DNA from 4 places in the Pseudomonas palmensis genome. Region 3 is predicted to be linked to each of the others. Evidence: riboswitches for the same ligand, from Rfam matches in the RefSeq annotation. Region 3 holds a riboswitch; each other region holds the start of a gene.

Region 1 (5,154 bases), 1.3 Mb from region 3:
GCGGTGCGCCGAAAGCCCTTGGCCTGCACCCGTTGCACGATGTCGTCCAGGCTGCCCAGCACCCAATCCTGATCTGGCCAGGTGGCGCGGTGCACCACGGCGATCGGGCAATCGCTGCCGTAATGCGGACGCAGTTCCTCGACGATTCTGGCCAGGTGCTTGACCCCCAGGTGAATGGCCAGGGTTGCCTGATGGCTGGCGAGGCTCCCCAGCGATTCGCCCGGCGGCATCGGCGAGGTGTCGCCGTAGCGCGTCAGGATCACGCTCTGGGCGATGTCCGGCAGGGTCAGCTCGCATTCGAGCAGCGCGGCACTGGCGGCCACGGCGGTCACGCCGGGGATGATCTGGAACGGGATACCCAGTTCACGCAGGTGGCGGATCTGTTCGCCGATCGCACCGTACAGCCCCGGGTCGCCGCTGTGTACGCGGGCCACATCCTGGCCGTTGGCGTGGGCCGTGCGCATCAGCTCGATGATCTGCCCCAGGTGCAGTTCGGCGCTGTTGATCACGGTTTCGGCGCGGTGGCCTTCGAGCACGGCGGCAGGCACCAGCGAGCCGGCATAGATGATCACCGGGCAGCTGTGGATCAGGCGCTGGCCCTTGACGGTGATCAGCTCGGGGTCGCCCGGGCCGGCACCGATGAAATAGACGGTCATGATGAATCCTTGGAAGATTGCGCGGCATTATCCGTCAAACGGCGGGGCCCAGGCCAATGCCAGGGTGGCGGCGCCTTGCACGGTGCGTGGCAGGCGCAGTGCGGCATTGGCGCCGCCGCGTTGCTCGGCCAGGGCCAGCGCGGCGCTTTCGGCCACCCCATGGCAGCCGCTGAGGGCGAACGCCGTGGGCGAACGGTGGCTCAGGCGGCTTTCGAAGGGGGCCAGTTGCGCGGCCGAAAAGAATACCAGCGGCAACCCCAGTTGCCTGGCCAGTTCATGCAGGCCGGGCTCGTCGGCCTTGAGGTCGATGCTGGCCAGCCCGGCGAGGGCAGAGGCGGGCAGGTGATGGGCGAACAGGGTCTGCTGGAGCAGGGCAGCCAGTTCGCGGGCCGGGCAGCCGCGACGACAGCCCAGCCCGGCATACAGCTGCATCAGGCTGGCTGGCGACGGTACAGCCAGGCACTGAGCAGGCCCAGGGCCAGCCAGAACGCGGCATTGGTCAACAGCGACGCCACTTTGAACTGCGCCTCCAGTGCTTGCGGCGCCAGGCTCTCGTGCACCTCCGGCTGCGGCGCACCGATCACGTGCGGAACAACCAGCAATGCCACACCCAGCGCCTTGAGCAGCCAGTTGTGGGCAAACACGATCAGGGCCAGGCCGGCAGCGGTGGCAGCCGCGGCGCCCACCCACCACAGTTGACGCTGCGCCAGGTCGGCGGCGGCGGTGCCCGGCAGCTCTGGCGGCAGCCCGAGGGTGGGCGCCAGGCAGAATACCGCGAACCCGGCAAGCCCCCAGGCTGCACCGGTGGCGGTACGGCCCGGCGCACGCAGGGTGTACAGCGCAGCCAGGATCAGGGCAAAGCCGACGGCCACCACCAGGTTGCCACCGGTGGTCGACAGCACGCGCTGCCAGCCGTCTTCAGGCGACCAGGCCTCGGCATCGTGGTGGTGGCCTTCACCCGCGGCGTCGGCATGTTCATGGGTTTGGGCGGCTGGTGCCGGGTTCTCGTAGGTTTCGGCCTGCAGAATCAGCGGTGCGACCCAGAAGCTTTGCAGCAGGGTCAGCAGCAGGGCGGCGAGCAGGCCGGTAAAGCCTGCGGTGCGGGCAATGCGCTTGATCATCGGGGCAGGTCTCAGTGGCAAGGGAACGCGGCGCTGTGGCGGGTATCGTGGGCAGCGTTGTGCACCGCCTCGATGTGCGAGAAGCCGGCGAAGTAGACCAGGCAAAGGCCCAGCAGCGATGCGCCGATGGCGACGGCCAGGCGCTGGCTGAGGGTAGTGGGGGTGACGAGGGGCTGGCTGGCGGTACTGATGGGCATGGCGCGTTCCTTTTTGCTGTTGTCGTGTCGTCGGGGCTGTCGGCAACAGGCAAGCGCGGCCAACCCCTGCGCGAGGCTCGCCCAGGGGTTCAACAGCGCCCGCCCACCGCGGGTTTGTCATGACTGTATCGGGCCGGTCTCCGGGCTTGCGAGGGCTGGCAGCATGCTCAGCCTGAGGGCGTCACCTTCCCATGCCGCACAGCTGGCACAGTGGTAAAGACGCTTTCCTCGCTTACCGTTGCGGGGGCAGCACCGGATTTGTCGCTGCTTCTTTGCAGAAGCGGCTGACGCACCGGTTTCCCGTTTCACCTTGTAAAAAGGCACCCGAACGAATGCGGCTAGCAAATCATGCGCGCCGGCATCCGTCAATACAGCGGTTGACCTGCCCCGGACCACTGCGTAGCCTAGCCGCTTCGAGGTTCTGCGGCCCTGGCTGCAGCTAAGACGGGAATACGGTTCAAGCCGTGGCTGCCCCCGCAACTGTAAGCGTTAACGGCATCGGCCGTGCCACTGCCCCGGGCGGGAAGGCGTCGATGCTGCCGGCAGGCGTGCCGGCACAGCGCGAGCCAGGAGACCTGCCTCGAACAGTTTCCGACTTTCAACCGGGCGGGGTGATCCGGTGGCGAATGCGCTCAGGCAGCAAGGCTCCTGCGGCTCTCGTCCTGCATGCCCGCCATCCTGCCAAGGGCACCCCCATGAAAACACTGGCCAAACTCCCCGTCACCATCGTTACCGGCTTCCTCGGCTCGGGCAAGACCACCCTGCTGCGGCACATGCTCGACAACGCCCAGGGCCGCCGCATCGCGGTGATCGTCAACGAGTTCGGCGAGCTGGGCATCGATGGCGAGATCCTCAAGCAGTGCAGCATCGGCTGCACCGAGGAAGAAGCCAGCGGGCGCGTCTACGAGCTGGCCAACGGCTGCCTGTGCTGCACCGTTCAGGAAGAGTTCTTCCCGGTGATGCGCGAGCTGGTGGCGCGCCGTGGCGACCTGGACCATATCCTCATCGAAACCAGCGGCCTGGCGCTGCCCAAGCCGCTGGTGCAAGCCTTCCAGTGGCCGGAAATCCGCAACGCCTGCACGGTCGATGCGGTGATCACCGTGGTCGACAGCCCGGCCGTGGCCGCCGGCACCTTCGCTGCCTACCCCGACCAGGTGGACGCCCAGCGCAAGCTCGACCCGAACCTGGACCACGAGTCCCCACTGCACGAACTGTTTGCCGACCAGCTGGCCAGCGCCGACCTGGTGGTGCTGAACAAGGCTGACCTGATCGCTGCCGACGACCTGGCCAGGGTGCGCGCCGAGGTGGCCGAGGAACTGCCGCCTGCGGTCAAGGTGGTGGAGGCCAGCAGCGGCCGCCTGCCGTTGGACGTATTGCTGGGTCTGGGCGCCGAATCCGAGCAGCACATCGACGCGCGCCGTACCCACCACGATTCGCACCATGACGGCGATGACGACCACGACGATCACGACCATGATGCTTTCGACTCCATCTCCATCGAGTTGCCCCAGGCCGACGAAAGCCTGCTGCTCGATGCCCTGACCCAACTGGTGGTGCAGCACGGCATCCTGCGCGTGAAGGGCTTCGCGGCCATTCCGGGCAAGCCGATGCGTCTGCTGGTGCAGGGCGTGGGTACGCGCTTCGACAAGCACTTCGACCGCGCCTGGCGCAGCGACGAGCCACGTACCACGCGCCTGGTGCTGATCGGCCAGGACCTTGACGCCGTGCACCTCGAAGCCAGCCTGCGCGCCGCACTGGGCGCCTGACCCATGCACCTGCTGCGGACCCAGCCCGGCGGCTTTGTGCCGGACGACAGCATCGCCGACCTCGGCCAGACCCCCGCCGACCTGGTGATTCTCTGCAGCGGTGATTCGCACCTGGCACTGCTGGCCGAAACCGCCCAGCAGTTGCCGGACGACTACCCCAGCCTGCGCCTGGCCAACCCGATGCAGGTGCAGAACCATGCTTCGGTCGACCTGTATGTGGACGAAGTGCTGCGCCATGCCAAGGTCATCCTGGTGTCGCTGCACGGCGGCATCGGTTACTGGCGCTATGGCGTGGAGCAACTGGTGGCGCTGGCGGGGCGGGGCGTGCAACTGATCCTGGTGCCGGGCGACGACCGCCCGGACCCTGAGCTGACCAGCCTGAGCACGGTGCCCGCTGCCCAGGCCGAACGGTTGTGGCACTACCTGCGCCAGGGCGGCAAGGCCAATGCGCTGAACCTGTTCCAGTGCCTAGCCAGCCAATGGCTGGGCCGCGACTACCGCTGGGACGAGCCGCAGCAGTTGCCGCGCACCAGTGTCTATCACCCGCAACACCCCCAGGCGAGCGTGGACAGCTGGCGTGCCCTGTGGCAGACCGGCCAGCCCGTGACGCCGATCATCTTCTACCGCTCGCACCTGCAGGCCGCCAACACGGGGTTCATCGATGCGTTTTGCGAGCGTCTGCAAGGCGCGGGGCTCAACCCGCTGCCGATTGCCGTGGCCAGCCTCAAGGAGGCAGCCTGCCTGGACCAGGTCGAGCAATGGCTGGACCAGGTCGACGCGGCCCTGATCATCAACACCACAGGCTTTGCCCAGTCCAGCCCGCAGCAGCCGCATTTGCGCCCGTTCCGGCGCGACATCCCGGTGCTGCAGGCCATCTGCGCACAGGACAACCAGCCGGCCTGGGAGGCCAGCGAACAGGGCCTGGGGGCCCGCGACCTGGCCATGCACATTGCCCTGCCGGAACTGGACGGGCGCATCATCAGCCGACCGATCAGCTTCAAGGACCTGGCCTGGCGCAGCGAACGCAGCCAGTCGGACGTGGTGTGCTACAAGCCGCACCTGGAACGCATGGATTTTGTTGCGGAACTGGCCCGGCGCTGGTGCGAGCTGGCGCGCCTGGGCAACCCGCAAAAACGCGTGGCGCTGATTCTGGCCAACTACCCGACCCGCGACGGGCGCATCGGCAACGGTGTGGGGCTGGACACCCCGGCGGCGGCGCTCAACATCCTGCGCGCCATGCAGGCCCAGGGCTACCCGGTGGGGCCGTTGCCAGACAGTGGCACGGCGCTGATCCAGGCCCTGCTCGGCGGGGTCAGCAACGACCTCGACACGCTCGACCAGCGCCCCTGTGCGCAGAGCATGGCGCTGGACGATTACCGCGCCGCCTTCGCCCTGTTGCCTCAGGCCAACCAGC
Region 2 (5,154 bases), 600 kb from region 3:
TGGCCCACCTGTGCGCCCCGGTGTTCGTGCTGCTGACCGGTCTGTCGGCCTGGCTTTATGGCCAGAAGCACCAGGGCCGGGGCGATGTGTCGGCCTTTCTGTTCAAGCGCGGGCTGTTTCTGGTGGTGCTGGAGTTCACCCTGGTGAACGTCGCCTGGACCTTCCAGCTGCCGCCCAGCGTGATCTACCTGCAGGTGATCTGGGCCATCGGCATCAGCATGATCGCCCTGGCGGCCCTGGTGTGGTTGCCGCGCCCGCTGTTGCTGGTGCTGGGCGCCGCGATCGTGGCCGGTCACAACCTGCTCGACGGCCTGCACTTTGCGCAGGGCTCTGCGCTGCACGTGCCGTGGGCGATCCTGCATGACCGCGGCTGGCTCGAGTTCTCCGACAGCCTGCGCCTGCGTACCTCGTACCCGGTGCTGCCGTGGGTCGGCGTGATCGCGCTGGGCTACGGCCTGGGCCCCTGGTTCGCCCACTCGATGCCGGCCGCCACGCGCCAGCGCCGTCTGCTGCTGGCAGGCCTGGCAACCCTGCTCGGCTTTGTCGCCCTGCGCCTGCTCAACGGCTACGGCGAGGCGCCTTGGACGGTTCAGGCCGACACCGCGCACACCCTGATGAGCTTCTTCAACATCACCAAGTACCCGCCCTCGCTGCTGTTCCTGGCCCTGACCCTGGGGGCTGGCCTGCTGTTGCTGCTGGGCCTGGAGCGCGCCGGGCAGCGTCGGTGGATCAGCACCCTGGCGGTGTTCGGCGCCGCACCGATGTTCTTCTACCTGCTGCACCTGTATGTGCTGAAAGTGGCGTACCTGGCCTGCGTTGCACTGCTGGGCCTGAACCAGGGCAATTACTTCGGCTTCGATGGTATCTGGGCGGTGTGGCTGACCGCCGTGCTGCTGGCCGTGGCGCTGTTCCCGCCGGTGCGCTGGTTTGCCGCGTTCAAGGCCCGCCGTCGCGACATTGCCTGGCTCAAGTACCTCTGAGGCTGGCGGGGTTTTGTTTCCCTGCGGGCGGCGTGATCGACTACCATGCCGCCCGCCGGTTTCCACACGGAATCAATAGGGAATCCGAGACGCCACTGCATGGCGTCAAACGGAACTGCCCCCGCAACTGTAAGTGCCGAGCCTGCTCCTGAAATGCCACTGGGTGACCCCCGGGAAGGCCGGAGCCAGGTGACGACGCACCAGTCAGGAGACCTGCCGGCACAGCAACAATCACTAACCGGCGGGGTGTCCGGGGAGTACATCTGTGCCGCGAGCGCCCCGCGCGCCGAACGGCCTTGCCCTGCCCTCGCGGCAGCGCCTGTCGATGTGTTTCCAGGTTGTACACCCCTGCCCGTGTACGGTTCGAATGGAGATCGCATCATGCAGTTGCCCCGCCTTGTCACCCTGCTCGCGGGACTGGGTCTGTCGACCCTGGCCCAGGCCGCCCCGACCCACTACCCGCTCACGCTGCAGAACTGCGGCATGCCGCTGACCTTCCAGCACGCGCCCGACCGCGCCGTGACCATCGGCCAGGCCGGCACCGAGATGTTCTACGCACTGGGCCTGGGCGACAGGCTGGTCGGCACCTCGCTGTGGTTCAACGATGTGCTGGCGCAGTACAAGGTGCAGAACGACAAGGTCGAGCGCCTGGCCGACAACGACCCCAGCTTCGAGGCGGTGATCGGCAAGCGCCCGCAACTGGTGGCGGTGCAGCTGGAGTGGATGGTCGGCCCGCAGGGCGTGGTCGGCACCCGCGAGCAGTTCCATGAGCTGAACATCCCCACCTACCTGATGCCGTCCGACTGCGAGGGCAAGGACAACCTGGTCGGCGCCGACGGCACCCGCCTGGAGCCGTTTCGCATCGACAGCATCTACAACAGCATCAGCCAGCTGGCCGAGATCTTCGACGTGCAGGCGCGTGGCGAGCGGTTGAACAGCGAGCTCAAGGCACGCCTGGCCAAGGCTGCCGCCACCGTGAAGGGCAAGGATCTGAAGGACACCAGCGCCCTGTTCTGGTTCTCCAGCGCAGACCTGGACATCGACCCGTACGTGGCCGGGCGCAAGGGTATCCCCGACTACATGCTGCAGACCCTGGGCGTGCGCAACGTGGTGCAGTCCGATGAGGAATGGCCGACCGTGGGCTGGGAAACCATCGCCAAGGCCAACCCCACCTTCCTGGTGATCGCGCGCATGGACCGTCGTCGCTTCCCGGCCGATGACTACCAGAAGAAACTCGAATTCCTGCGCAGCGACCCGGTCACGCGCAACATGGACGCGGTCAGACACAACCGCATCGTGATTCTCGATGCACATGCCATGCAGGCCAGCACGCGCCTGTTCAGCGGCATGGAGACCCTGGCCTCGGCCATCAACGGCTTCGACCTGGCGCCATGACAGGCAGCGTTGTGCGCGGCCTGCTCGCGTGCCTGGCCCTGCTGCTGGCGATACTGGCAGGGGTGGCGATTGGCGAAACGCCGATCGCCCCCTCGGTGGTGCTGCAGGTGCTGGCCAACAAGCTATGGGCCGCCGGGCACCTGCTGGACCCGATCGATGAAGGCATCGTGTGGAACTACCGCCTGACCCGTGCGCTGGTGGCCGCCGCCTGCGGCGCGGGGTTGGCCACCTGCGGGGTGGTACTGCAGTCGCTGCTGCGCAACCCGCTGGCCGACCCGTACCTGCTCGGCATCTCGGCCGGCGCCTCCACCGGCGCGGTGCTGGTGGCGCTGCTGGGGCTGGGCGCGGGGGCGATCACGCTGTCGCTGGGCGCCTTCGTCGGGGCCATCGCGGCCTTCGCGCTGGTGGCGCTGCTGGCCCGTGCCAGCGGGCCGTCCAACAGCACGGGGCAGATCATCCTCGCCGGGATCGCCGGCTCGCAGCTGTTCAACGCGCTCACCGCCTTTCTGATCACCCGGTCGGCCAGTGCCGAGCAGGCGCGCGGCATCCTGTTCTGGCTGCTGGGCAACCTCAGTGGCGTGCGCTGGCCGTCGGTGTGGCTGGCGGTGCCGGTGGCGCTGGCCGGCCTTGCGGTGTGCGTGTGGCATCGGCGGGCGCTGGACGCCTTCACCTTCGGCAGCGACTCGGCTGCCTCGCTGGGCATCCCGGTACGCCGCGTGCAGGTGCTGCTGATCAGCTGCGCGGCACTGGTGACGGCAGTGATGGTGTCGATCGTGGGCGCCATCGGCTTTGTCGGGCTGGTGATTCCGCATGCGATGCGGCTGCTGTTCGGTACCCCCCATGCGCGCCTGCTGCCGGCCAGCGCGCTGGGTGGCGCGCTGTTCCTGATTGCCGCCGACGTGCTCTCGCGCACCCTGATCAAGGGCCAGGTGATTCCGGTGGGGGTGATCACGGCGCTGGTCGGCGCACCGGTGTTCGCATTGATACTGATTGGCCGCAGGAGCGCCCGATGAACGCTGTCACCCACCCGCTGGATGAAGCTGCACTGCGCTGCACCGGGCTGGGTTTGAAGGTGCGCGATGCCGTGCTGCTGGACGCGGTCGACCTTGAGGTGCGCCGTGGCGAGACCCTGGGTATCGTCGGCCCCAACGGCTCGGGCAAGTCCACCCTGCTCAAGCTGCTGGCCGGGCTGCGCACGCCCACCTGCGGCGAGGTGCAGCTGGGCAGCAACGCGCTCAGGCAGCTGCCACGCCGCGAGGTGGCGCGGCGGTTGGCAGTGGTCGAGCAACAGGCCGACACCAGCGATGCGATCAACGTGTTCGATGCCGTGGCCCTGGGCCGCACGCCGTGGTTGTCGGCGTTGCGCCCGTGGTCGGCAGACGATCACGCCATCGTGCAGCAGGCCCTGGCCGACGTGGATGCCACCCACCTGGCAACACGCAGCTGGCGCAGCCTCTCCGGTGGCGAGCGCCAGCGCGTGCACATCGCCCGGGCCCTGGCGCAACGCCCGCAGCTACTGTTGCTCGACGAGCCGACCAACCACCTCGACATCCAGCACCAGCTGGGCATTCTGCGCCTGGTTCAGGCGCTGCCGGTGACCACCCTGATCGCCCTGCACGACCTCAACCAGGCCCTCACCTGCGATCGCCTGGCCGTGCTCGAGCGCGGCCGCCTGGTGGATGTCGGCCCGCCGTTGCAGGTGCTGACCCCGCAACGCCTGCAGGCCACCTTCGGGGTGCAGGCGCACTACCTGACCGACCCCTTCGACGGCGCGCAGATCCTGCGCGTTCGTTCCCCTTGACCTGAAATGGATAGCCCGCCCATGCGCCTTGCCGCCTTGCCCCTGCTGCTCGCCAGCGCCCTGCTCGCCCCTTCGGTATCGGCCGAGGTGCACGAAGTGAAAATGCTCAACCGTGGTGCGACCGGCAGCATGGTGTACGAGCCGGACTACCTGCGCATCGCCCCCGGCGATTCGGTGAAGTTCATCGCCACCCAGAGCGGGCACAATGCCGCCTCGCTGCCCGGCCTGCTGCCCGAAGGCGCCGAGGCGTTCAAGGGCAGGATCAACCAGCAAATCGAGCAGACCTTCAACGTGCCGGGCCTGTACGGCATCCAGTGCATCCCGCACCTGTCGATGGGCATGGTGATGCTGATCCAGGTCGGTGAGCCCGCCGCCACGCCACCAAGCCTGCCGAGCACCTTGCCCAGGCGTGCAGCAGATCGTCTTGCCGCCCTGCTGCAACGCGAGGCCGCACAATGATCGCACTGCGCACCCGTTCGGCCCTGCTGCTGGCATTGGCCGGGCCGGCGCCCCTGGTGCTGGCCGAATCGGCCCAGGAGCAGGCCAACGGCCTTATCGAAGACAGCACCTGGAGCCTGCTCAACCGCAGCGTGTACGACAACCGCGAATACCGCCACGGCGCGCGCAACAGCGGCGCACGCAATGCCTACAAGCCCCGTGCCGAGCGCAACGGTTATGCCGAGGAATGGGCCTATGGCCTGATGGGCACGTTGCAGTCGGGCTTCACCCAGGGCCTGATCGGCGTGGGCGTGGATGCCCATGCCTACCTCGGCGTGCAACTGGACAGCGGCGGCGGACGCGCCGGCAAGGCGCGCCTGCTGGGGCTGGACAACCACGGCCACCCCAAGAACGAATTCAGCCGCGGCGGCGCGGCGGTCAAGCTTCGGGCCTCCTCCACCGTGCTGTCGTATGGCGAACAGCGGGTCAAGACCCCGGTGTTCAGCTCGTCCGACAGCCGCCTGCTGCCCGAAACCGCCA
Region 3 (5,154 bases):
ATGGCGCGGTAGACCGCCGCGCGCTCGGCGTCGTTGAAGGCCTGGTCGCTCATGGTGCCAGCAGCGCCGCCAGCGCAGACGGGTTGGACGGGAAGTAGAAATGCACATACGAGGCCGTCAGCCGGCCGCAACGGTACACCGCCTCGGCGCCGCGCCCGCCGTTGGGGCTTTGCCCGCGGGCGATGGGTTCGAGCGCGGTGCTGGTCAGCGAATGGTGATAGGTATGCCCGCGCAGGGTGCCCTCGGGCAGCTCTACCGCTTGCAGGGCCAGGGCCGCCAGGCGCTTCTGCATCACCGCCTCGCCCGGCAGCAGGCCGGCCAGTTCGGCCCGTTCGCCGGCCACATCGGTCAGTGCATCGAGCAGGTAGAGCATGCCGCCGCATTCGGCCAGCAAGGGCTTGCCGGCCTGGTGATGGGCCCGGATCGCCGCCAGCATCGGCGTGTTGGCGGCCAGCGCATGGTGGTGCAGCTCAGGGTAGCCGCCGGGCAGGTACAGGCTGTCGCAGTCTGGCAGCAGGCGGTCGTGGATCGGCGAGAAGAAGCTCAGCTGTGCGCCCATCTCGCGCAACAGGTCCAGGCTGGCGCCATAGGTGAATGCGAAGGCTTCGTCGCGCGCCACGCCGATCCGCACGCCGGCCAGCAGTGGCTCGATGCTGCGCGGCTGCGGCGCATCGAAGGCCACCGCCGGCGGCAGGGCCGACTCGCAGCTGTCGCCCAGGGCGTTGGCGGCGGCGTCCAGGCGCAGGTCCAGGTCGGTCAGTTCGCTGGCCTGCACCAGGCCCAGGTGACGGCTGGGCAGTTCGATGCCGGTTTCCCGCGACAGCCCGCCGTACCAGCGCAGGCCTTCGGTCAGGCTGCCTTCGAGCAGTTGCGCGTGACGCAGCGAGCCCACCCGGTTGGCCAGCACGCCGGCAAACGGCAGGTCGGGCTGGTAGCGCGCCAGGCCCAGGGCCAGCGCGCCGAAGGTCTGGGCCATGGCCGTGCCGTCGATCACCGCCAGCACCGGCACGCCGAAATGCCGCGCCAGGTCGGCGCTGGACGGCGTACCGTCGAACAGCCCCATCACCCCTTCGATCAGGATCAGGTCGGCGTCGGCGGCGGCTTCCCACAGCAGGCGCCGGCTTTCCTCGGCGCCGACCATCCACAGGTCCAGCTGGTACACCGGTGCGCCACTGGCGCGCTCCAGAATCATCGGGTCGAGAAAGTCCGGGCCACACTTGAACACCCGGACCTTGCGCCCCTGGTTACGGTGCAGGCGCGCCAATGCGGCCGTCACCGTGGTCTTGCCCTGGCCAGATGCAGGTGCCGCGATCAGCACCGCCGGGCAATGACGGGTTTGCCTCATAGTTCCACGCCCTTCTGGGCACGGATGCCGGCCTGGAAGGCATGCTTGACCATGCCCATCTCGGTCACGGTGTCGGCCAGCTCGATCATCTCGGGCTTGGCGCCGCGGCCGGTGACGATCACATGCTGCATCGGTGGGCGTGCCTGCAGGTCGCCGAGCACCTGGTCGAGGTCGAGGTAGCCGTGCTTGAGGGCGATGTTGAGCTCATCGAGCACTACAAAACCGATGGCCGGGTTCTGCAGCAACTGGCGCGAAACCGCCCAGGCAGCCTCGGCGGCGGCGATGTCGCGCTGGCGGTCCTGGGTTTCCCAGGTAAAGCCCTCGCCCATCACGTGGTAGCGCACCTGTTCGGGGAAGCGGCGGAAGAACAGCTCCTCGCCGGTGCTGTTGCGGCCCTTGATGAACTGCACCACGCCGCATTGCATGCCGTGGCCCAGGGCCCGCGCCAGCATGCCGAAGGCCGAGCTGCTCTTGCCCTTGCCGTTGCCGCTGAGTACCAGCAGCAGGCCGCATTCATTGGGCGAGTTGGCAATGCGTTCGTCGATTACCGCTTTTTTGCGCAGCATGCGCGCCAGATGGCGTTCGTCGCGATCGGTGGTGTCGGTCATCGGAGGCTCCGTGGGCAACTGGCGCGCACAGGGACCGGGGGGATCGAGTCGGCGCGACAGCAGGTTGGCGATGGCACACGGAAAACGCGCAGGCCCTGCCACTGGCCGGGAGAACCGCGCATCACCCTCCGTGATGCCGTTGATCTGTGACAGGCCGGTCTCCGGGCTCATGGGCGGGTCTGATCGACCCGGATCGCGCGCCTTCCCGGGCTGTTGCACCCAGTGGCCCTGCGCGATCCCGACTCATTTACCGTTGCGGGGGCAGCGCCGGAATCGCACGTTGCACGTGCCCACCGGCTTCCCTGTTTCACCCTGCCGGCACCTTGGCCGCAGAGCACCTGAAACAAGTCGCGAAGGTTAGAGGGTTGGGCCATGAGCGTCAATCAAAGGCGCTGCGAAGCGGTCTGGATCAATGGCATTTATGTCATCTTGTGTCACACTCACTGCAGTGATATCACATAGCCATTATCCGCACCTCTCCGATCCACAATAACAATGGAGCACGGCATGCAAGGTCTGATCATCAACAACCCGCGTCTGGAGTTCCTGCGCCCCGCCCTGGAACGTTGGGCCGAGTGCCTGGAGCGCTACAACCAGACCCTGGGCGACAGCGACGCCCCCTACTGGCAAGGCGTGCAAAGCAACCTTGGCGTGCTGAGCGCGGCCGCCTGGCAGGCGGAGCTGGTGACCTTGCAGGGTGCGCAGACCAAGAAGCAGCGCGACGAAGGCGAGCGTGCGGCGCACTGCGACCTGGTGATCGCCAGCAAGGAAGAGACCGCCTACCTGCAAGCCACCCAGCGCTGGCCACGGGTCGGCAAGCTCGACCTCACCGATGCCCTGCAGGAGAGCGTCGCCCAGGCTCGCCTGGTGGGCTATGCCAGCCAGCTCAAGGTCGCCGCGCTGTTCGTCAGCCCGTACAAGGCCGGGCAACACGCCAGCCCCGAAGAGCTTCAGGACCTGGTCGACGACCTGCAAAAGCACAATGCATGCGCCATCGCCTGGGTGTTCCCCTATGGCTACCGCAAACTGCACGACGACGTGGGCCGCTACCACCCCGGCATCGCGCTGCTGCTCAAGCAGGCCTGAGCCCCTGTCGAGGGAACCTCGCCGACGTGCCCGCCTCTACCTTACTGGACACGGCCAACTTCGCGAGGGACACCGATCATGGGCAACATGCGCATTGCTGTACTGCTGGCACTCACCACCGGGCTGGTGGCCTGCGGCGAGAACGCCCGCCTGGACGTCACCGATGGCACCGGCCCGTCGCCGCGCCTGCCCGAACCGAACAAGACCTTCATCCCCACGGTAAACATCGCGCCGGCCATCGGCTGGCCAGAGGGCGGCAAACCCAAGGCTGCGGCAGGCACCCAGGTGGTGGCCTTCGCCGACAAGCTCGACCACCCGCGCTGGCTGTACGTGCTGCCCAACGGCGACGTGCTGGTGGCCGAGACCAACGCGCCGCCCAAGCCCGATGACGGCAAGGGCATCAAGGGCTGGGTGATGGGCAAGGTGATGGGCCGCGCCGGCGCCGGAGTGCCCAGCCCCAACCGCATCACCCTGCTGCGTGACAGCGACAAGGACGGCGTGGCCGACACCCGCACCACCTTCATCGAGGGGCTGAACTCGCCGTTCGGCATGGCCCTGGTGGGCAACGACTTCTATGTGGCCGACACCGATCGGCTGTTGCGCTTCACCTACGAGCCAGGCGCCACCCGCCTGCAGGGCAGCGGCACCAAGGTGGTCGACCTGCCGGGCGGCACGCTCAACCACCACTGGACCAAGAACGTGATCGCCAGCCCCGACGGCAAGAAGCTGTACGTGACCGTGGGCTCCAACAGCAACGTGGCCGAGAACGGCATGGAGCAGGAGAAAGGCCGCGCCGCGATCTGGGAGGTCGACCCGGCCACCGGCAGCCAGCGCCTGTTCGCCACCGGCCTGCGCAACCCCAACGGCCTGGCCTGGGAACCCCATAGCCAGCAGCTGTGGACGGCGGTGAACGAACGTGACGAGATCGGCAGCGACCTGGTGCCGGACTACATCACGTCGGTGAAGGACGGCGCCTTCTATGGCTGGCCCTACAGCTATTACGGGCAGCATGTGGATGAGCGCGTACAGCCGCAGGATGCAAAGCTGGTGGCCAGCGCGATAGCGCCGGACTATGCGGTGGGGCCGCACACCGCCTCGCTGGGGCTGGCGTTTACCGTGCCGAACGCCTTGCCGGCGCCGTTCGACCAGGGCGCGTTCATCGGCCAGCACGGCTCATGGAACCGCAAGCCGCACAGTGGCTACAAGGTGATCTTCGTGCCGTTCAGCACGGCGGGCAAACCGTCGGGCAAGCCCATTGATCTGCTGACCGGGTTTCTCGACGAGGACGGCAAGGCCATGGGGCGCCCGGTCGGCGTGGTGAACGATCAGCGTGGCGGGTTGCTGGTGGCCGATGACGTGGGCAATGTGATCTGGCGGGTGAGCAAGGCGCAGTAGCACTGCGCTGACGTGTTCGTCGGCAAGGTCGGCTCCTGCTGGAGCCGGCTTTGCAGGCCACGCTGTCAGGGATTGCGCGCCAGGTGCGGCGGCTGCAGCACGCGCTTGGCGTTGAGGTAGGTCTTCTGCCAGTAGCTGTTGGACAGGTAGTCCAGGCGCACCGTACCGCCCGTTGACGGTGCATGCACGAAACGCCCCTCGCCCACGTAGATACCGGCATGGCTCACCTGAGTGCCGCCATTGGTGGCGAAGAACACCAGGTCGCCCGACTGCAACGCACCCTTGTCGATGTCCGGGGCACGAATGCCGATCATCTCGCGGGTTGAGCGCGGCAGGGCGATACCCGCCGCGTCCCGGTACACGTAGCCAATCAGCCCGCTGCAATCGAACCCCGAGTCCGGGGTATTGCCGCCCCAGCGGTAAGGCGTGCCCACCAGGCCCAGAGCCCGGAACAGCACATCCTCGGCCACTGGCGAGAAATACACCTGGGGCGCCATCACCTTCGGTTCGACCACCTGAGGTTTCTGCGGGGCATGGCTGGAGCAGGCACCCAGCAGGGCCGCCAGGGAAAGTACAGCAACGCGCGCGAGTATCGACATAGTCAGAACATCCTGTCTGAAGCCGCCCGACCCCAAGTCGGAAATAGGTGAGAATTTAGATTAGACGTTTTCTGTAAACACGCACGGCGGCGAGCTTTTCAGCTACGCCGCCGTGCGGGAC
Region 4 (5,154 bases), 460 kb from region 3:
TTAGGGGAATTGCCAGACCAAGCGCCTTTGCCCTGCGCCCCGGTCATGCGAGAATGCGCGCTCTTTTTATTCCCTCTCGATGGTTAATCACGCGTCATGACTGCACAACTTATCGACGGCAAGGCGATCGCCGCCAGCCTGCGCCAGCAGATCGCCCAACGTGTCGCGCAACGTCGCGAGCAAGGCCTGCGCACCCCCGGCCTGGCAGTGATCCTGGTAGGCAGCGACCCCGCCTCCCAAGTCTATGTTTCGCACAAGCGTAAAGACTGTGAAGAGGTCGGCTTCAACTCCCAGGCCTATGACCTGCCCAGCGACACCACCCAGCAGGCGCTGACCGACCTGATCGACCGCCTAAATGAAGACGCCGACATCGACGGCATCCTGCTGCAGCTGCCACTGCCGGCGCACCTGGATGCCTCGCTGCTGCTCGAGCGCATTCGCCCCGACAAGGACGTGGACGGTTTCCACCCTTATAACGTAGGCCGCCTGGCCCAGCGCATCCCGCTGCTGCGCCCGTGCACCCCCAAAGGCATCATGACCCTGCTGCACAGCACCGGCCAGGACCTGTACGGCATGAATGCGGTGGTAGTGGGCGCCTCGAACATCGTCGGCCGCCCCATGGCCATGGAGCTGCTGCTGGCCGGCTGCACCGTGACCGTGACCCACCGCTTCACCAAGGACCTGGCCGGCCACGTCGGCCGCGCCGACCTGGTGGTGGTGGCTGCCGGCAAGCCGGGGCTGGTCAAGGGTGAATGGATCAAGGAAGGCGCCATCGTCATCGACGTGGGCATCAACCGCCAGGAAGACGGCAAGCTGGTGGGCGACGTGGTCTACGAGACCGCCCTGCCCCGCGCCGGCTGGATCACTCCGGTGCCAGGCGGCGTCGGGCCGATGACCCGGGCGTGCCTGCTGGAGAACACCTTGTATGCGGCCGAAGAGCTGCACGGTTGACCCCGCTGGATTTAAGTTCCAGCGGCGCTAGCCACTAAAGGAACGGCACCTGAGAAGGTGCCGTTTTTTTTGGCCTGGAACAAACGCACGCTCGTCAGCAAAGGCCGTCAGGTTGACGAACGGTCATGACAATGGTCAGATGCGGCCCAGTTTCAGGTGCCTGCTGCCGCCGTGCAGCAGGTGAAACGGGAAGCCGGTGCGTCTTGCATGACTAGTCCGGCGCTGCCCCCGCAACGGTAAGCGAGTGAAGCATCCAACAGGCCACTGTGCGCAACGCATGGGAAGGCGGATGACTTCGAGCCTCGCAAGCCCGGAGACCGGCCTGCAAACCCACGACTGTTGAAAGGATGCGTTCAGTCATTTTGGCAAACCTGCGGTGGGCGGGCACGAGCCGGTATTCTGGCGCGCGTTCGCCGGAACCCTCCTGTGCGCTTCCCGAAAAATCCTTTTTCGAGAAGTAGATGAAGACACGTCGTTTTACCCTGATCGGTTGCCTGATCGGCAGCCCGGCCCTGGCGGCCAGCGAACCCCTGACCCTCGACCAGCAGATCGTCTCCGCACCCTCGGTGGAGTCCACCACGGTGGCCGAGATGGCGCGCTATGGCAGCAAGGTGGAGGTCGTGGACCGCGAGCAGATCGAGCGCGCCGGCCCCAGCGCCGACATCACCCGCGTGCTGCAGATGTTCGTCCCCGGCCTGTATGTGGCGCCCAAGCAGGGGCCGTTCGACTATGGCACCTATTCGCTGCTGGGCGGGCGCAACGACGACACGCTGATCATGCTCGACGGGGTGCGCCTGAACAACCGCCTCTACGGCGGCATCTATATAGACACCCTGCCCGCCGCCGCCATCGAGCGCATCGAGGTACTCAAGGGCGGCCAGAGCCTGCTGTTCGGCACCCAGGCCGTGGCCGGGGTCATCAACATCGTCACCCGTTCGGCCCATAGCCGCGACCCCTCGGGCCAGGTCAACCTGGGCGTCGACAGCTTCATGGGGCGCAACGGCGATGCCCGTATCGAGCGCATCTTCAGCAACGGCCTGGGCGACCTGGGGCTGCTGGCCTACGTCAGCCACAACGTGTCCGAGGGCTACCAGCCCTACCACAGCAGCCAGATCACCTCGACGGTCAGCGACAAGAAGCGCAGCTACGAGGTCAACACCTTCGGCGCCAAGGCCGCACAAAGCCTGGGCGATGACAGCCGCCTGGAGCTGTTCTACCAGTACAGCGCCGCCAACCTGGACTTCCTGCGCCCGGACGCCAACCGCCGTACCACCAACGACCGCGTGCAGCAGATCGCCACGGCCACCTTCGAGCAGCGCCTGAACCCCGACTTCAGCTACTTCGTCAAAGGCCACATGAACGATTGGGATACGCGCTACACCCGCATCTACAACAACACCGACGGCAGCACCCGCACCCTCAACCACGATGACTACTGGGGCTTCAGCGACTGGGGCATGCAGGCCGAAGGCAAGGCCGTGCTCCCCGGCGAGCACACCCTGGTGTTCGGTACCGACAACCAGTGGTTCAAGGGCAAGGACGACGTGCTCAAGATCGATAACAACCAGGCCGAGGCCCATGCGCTGTATGTGCAGCTGCGCCCTGTCATCGACGCCCTGCCTGACTGGCACCCCAGCATCGGCGTGCGCCGCGAGCACCTGAGCGGCGGTGACAGTGCCACGGTGGGCATGCTCACCTCGCTCTACGACCTGACCGACCAGCTCAAGCTGCGCGGCCAGTTCGGCACCGCCTACAAGCTGCCCAACGCCGAGCAACTGTACGTCAACGAACCGGGCGACGAGATGGGCAACCCCAACCTCAAGCCGGAGAAGAGCCGCAATGCCGAACTGGGCCTGGACTACACCGGCCTGATCCAGGGCCAGCCTTACAGCCTGAGCGGTACGCTGTTCACCCGGCGCATCGAGGACCTGATCACCATCGTGGATGCACAATGGGTCAACGGCGATGGCGAGATCCAGGTGCGCGGCGTCGAGGTCAACGGGCAGTTCCAGCTCAGTGACCGCTGGCAGCTGGCGGCAGACATGACGCGCAACCTGAGCGAGTCGCGCAACGGCGCCACCCTCAACAACATTCCCGGGTTCTTTGCACGCAGCCGGCTGGGGTACGAGTCGGGTGACCGGATGTGGGGCGCAGGCGCGGCGGTGCGCTACATCGGCACGGTAAAAAGCCCGCGGGATGTGGACTACGGGCATTACACCGTGGTGGACGCCGATGCCTACCGCTACCTGGACGGCGCCCGCCAGCATCGCCTGAGCCTGCTGCTGGAGAACCTGCTGGACCGCGACTACACCACCAGCATGGACAGCGGCGCACGCAAGGTGCAGAACCTGGGAAGGCCGTTCACCAGCGAAGTGCGTTACACCTACAGCTTCTAGAAGCAGCGCGGGTCAAGCCCGCTCCCACAGGCTCATCCGTCACCTGTGGGAGCGGGCTTGACCCGCGAAAGCCGCACCACGGACTCAAGGACAAGCCCATGCCCATCCCCAGCAAACCCGAGTGGTCGCACATTCCCGCCCACGCCCGCCACGTGATGCTGTGCACCGGCCCGCGCTGCACCCAGCGCGGCGCGCAGCAGGTGTGGAAAGTGGTGCGCAACGAACTGCTCGCCGCCCAGCGCATGGAAACCGCCGACGGCGTGCTGCTGACCCGTACCCACTGCCAGTTCCCGTGCAACCTGGGCCCGGTCGCCACCGTCTACCCCGAGCGCTGCTGGTACCGCATCGCCAGCGCCGACGATGCCCGCCGCCTGGTGCGCGAGCACCTGGTCGCAGGTACCCCGGTCAGCGCACTGCTGCTCAATGGTGATACCCCATGACGCGCCTGCTCTGCCTGCTGTTGTGCCTGCTCGGCACCACGGCCCACGCCCAGACCTACCGTAACTGCGGCCAGGACTGGACCCTGCCGCACGCCCCGCCGCAGCGCATCCTGGCGCTCAACCAGCATGCCGCCGACCTGCTGCTGGCCCTGCAGGTCGGCCCGTCGCTGGTTGCGGTGAGCTACATCGATGACGACCCCGAGGCGCTGGCCTCCCGGCGCTACCGCGGCGTGCCCCTGCTGTCGCGGCTGTATCCCTCGCCGGAGGTGTTCTATGCCCAGCGCTACGACCTGGTGGTCGGCGGTTTCGCCAGCGCCTTTCGCGATGGCGTGGGCGCCCGTACCCACCTGACCCGCAATGGCATCGGCAGCTATCTGCTGGAGAACGCCTGCGACCCGCGCCCGGCCTCCGGTTTCGCGGCCATCGAAGACGACCTGCGCAGCCTGGGCAAGCTGCTGCAGCGCGAATCCCAGGCCGCTCGGCTGATCGCGCAGCAACGAGCAGACCTGGACCGCGCCCGCCAGCTCGCCGCGCAGCATGCCCCGCTTTCGGTGTTCTACCTGGACAGCGAGCACCAGGGCCTCGACAGCGAGGGCAGCCGCGGCTTCATCACCCAACTGATCCAGGTTGCCGGTGGGCGCAACCTGTTCGCCGACGTCGACCTGCACCGCGTGACCGTCGACCCCGAAACCCTGCTGCAACGCGACCCGGACGTGATCATCCTGGCCGACGCCGTCTGGTCGCCGGCCCGGCGCAAGCGCGAGTACCTGCACAACCACCCGGCCCTTTCGAAGTTGCGTGCGGTGCGCGAGGGCCGGCTGATCGACCTGCCCTTCACGCACCTGGTGGCAGGCGAACACAGCGCCCGTGCTGCCGTCGCGCTGGCCAACCAGTTGCGTGACATGGCCGAGCACCTGCCCTGAACCGGCACAGCCGATTACGCTGCAATACCCCGCTTTTCAGCTTTCCCCGCTGAGCGCCCCGCGCGCTTCAGCCGGGATTGCAGCGCCACTGCATCGACAATAGACGCACTGCCAACCCCGGATGCGTGCCTCGATGCAAACCACCAATACAGTCTTGATGATCCGCCCCGCGCGGTTCGCCTTCAACCCGGACACCGCACTCAACAACCGCTTCCAGCAGCCTGCACTGGACCCCGACCAGGCACAGCATAAAGCGCTGGAAGAGTTCGACGGCTATGTGGACACCCTGCGCCAGCATGGCGTCGAGGTGCTGGTGGTGCAGGACACGCCGGCCCCGCACACGCCCGACTCGATCTTCCCCAACAACTGGTGGAGCAGCCACGCCGACGGCAGCCTGGTGCTCTACCCGATGGAGGGCCACAACCGCCGGCTGGAACGCGACAA

The links. Region 3 has a riboswitch for cobalamin ahead of cobO (cob(I)yrinic acid a,c-diamide adenosyltransferase). Riboswitches for the same ligand answer to the same signal wherever they lie in the genome.
Region 1: another riboswitch for cobalamin. It lies ahead of ACPRTJ_RS23055 (CbtB domain-containing protein); the one in region 3 lies ahead of cobO (cob(I)yrinic acid a,c-diamide adenosyltransferase).
Region 2: another riboswitch for cobalamin. It lies ahead of ACPRTJ_RS19795 (ABC transporter substrate-binding protein); the one in region 3 lies ahead of cobO (cob(I)yrinic acid a,c-diamide adenosyltransferase).
Region 4: another riboswitch for cobalamin. It lies ahead of ACPRTJ_RS19175 (TonB-dependent receptor plug domain-containing protein); the one in region 3 lies ahead of cobO (cob(I)yrinic acid a,c-diamide adenosyltransferase).

The regions. Positions count from the first base shown of each region.
Region 1 covers NZ_CP187958.1:4,996,460-5,001,613, forward strand. Annotated here, with positions in the region: gene cobM (precorrin-4 C(11)-methyltransferase) at 1-656, opposite strand, end outside; gene ACPRTJ_RS23045 (cobalamin biosynthesis protein) at 684-1,088, opposite strand; gene ACPRTJ_RS23050 (CbtA family protein) at 1,088-1,777, opposite strand; gene ACPRTJ_RS23055 (CbtB domain-containing protein) at 1,789-1,974, opposite strand; cobalamin riboswitch at 2,089-2,317, opposite strand; cobalamin riboswitch at 2,374-2,571, shown strand; gene cobW (cobalamin biosynthesis protein CobW) at 2,670-3,740, shown strand; gene cobN (cobaltochelatase subunit CobN) at 3,744-5,154, shown strand, end outside.
Region 2 covers NZ_CP187958.1:4,275,347-4,280,500, reverse strand. Annotated here, with positions in the region: gene ACPRTJ_RS19800 (DUF1624 domain-containing protein) at 1-980, shown strand, start outside; cobalamin riboswitch at 1,021-1,215, shown strand; gene ACPRTJ_RS19795 (ABC transporter substrate-binding protein) at 1,362-2,375, shown strand; gene ACPRTJ_RS19790 (FecCD family ABC transporter permease) at 2,372-3,388, shown strand; gene ACPRTJ_RS19785 (ABC transporter ATP-binding protein) at 3,385-4,176, shown strand; gene ACPRTJ_RS19780 (pseudoazurin) at 4,198-4,635, shown strand; gene ACPRTJ_RS19775 (OprD family porin) at 4,632-5,154, shown strand, end outside.
Region 3 covers NZ_CP187958.1:3,673,494-3,678,647, reverse strand. Annotated here, with positions in the region: gene bluB (5,6-dimethylbenzimidazole synthase) at 1-53, opposite strand, end outside; gene ACPRTJ_RS17015 (cobyrinate a,c-diamide synthase) at 50-1,345, opposite strand; gene cobO (cob(I)yrinic acid a,c-diamide adenosyltransferase) at 1,342-1,953, opposite strand; cobalamin riboswitch at 2,089-2,310, opposite strand; gene ACPRTJ_RS17005 (hypothetical protein) at 2,461-3,039, shown strand; gene ACPRTJ_RS17000 (PQQ-dependent sugar dehydrogenase) at 3,118-4,434, shown strand; gene ACPRTJ_RS16995 (C40 family peptidase) at 4,500-5,033, opposite strand.
Region 4 covers NZ_CP187958.1:4,128,981-4,134,134, reverse strand. Annotated here, with positions in the region: gene folD (bifunctional methylenetetrahydrofolate dehydrogenase/methenyltetrahydrofolate cyclohydrolase FolD) at 97-951, shown strand; cobalamin riboswitch at 1,089-1,291, shown strand; gene ACPRTJ_RS19175 (TonB-dependent receptor plug domain-containing protein) at 1,413-3,347, shown strand; gene ACPRTJ_RS19170 ((2Fe-2S) ferredoxin domain-containing protein) at 3,446-3,787, shown strand; gene ACPRTJ_RS19165 (ABC transporter substrate-binding protein) at 3,784-4,710, shown strand; gene ctlX (citrulline utilization hydrolase CtlX) at 4,844-5,154, shown strand, end outside.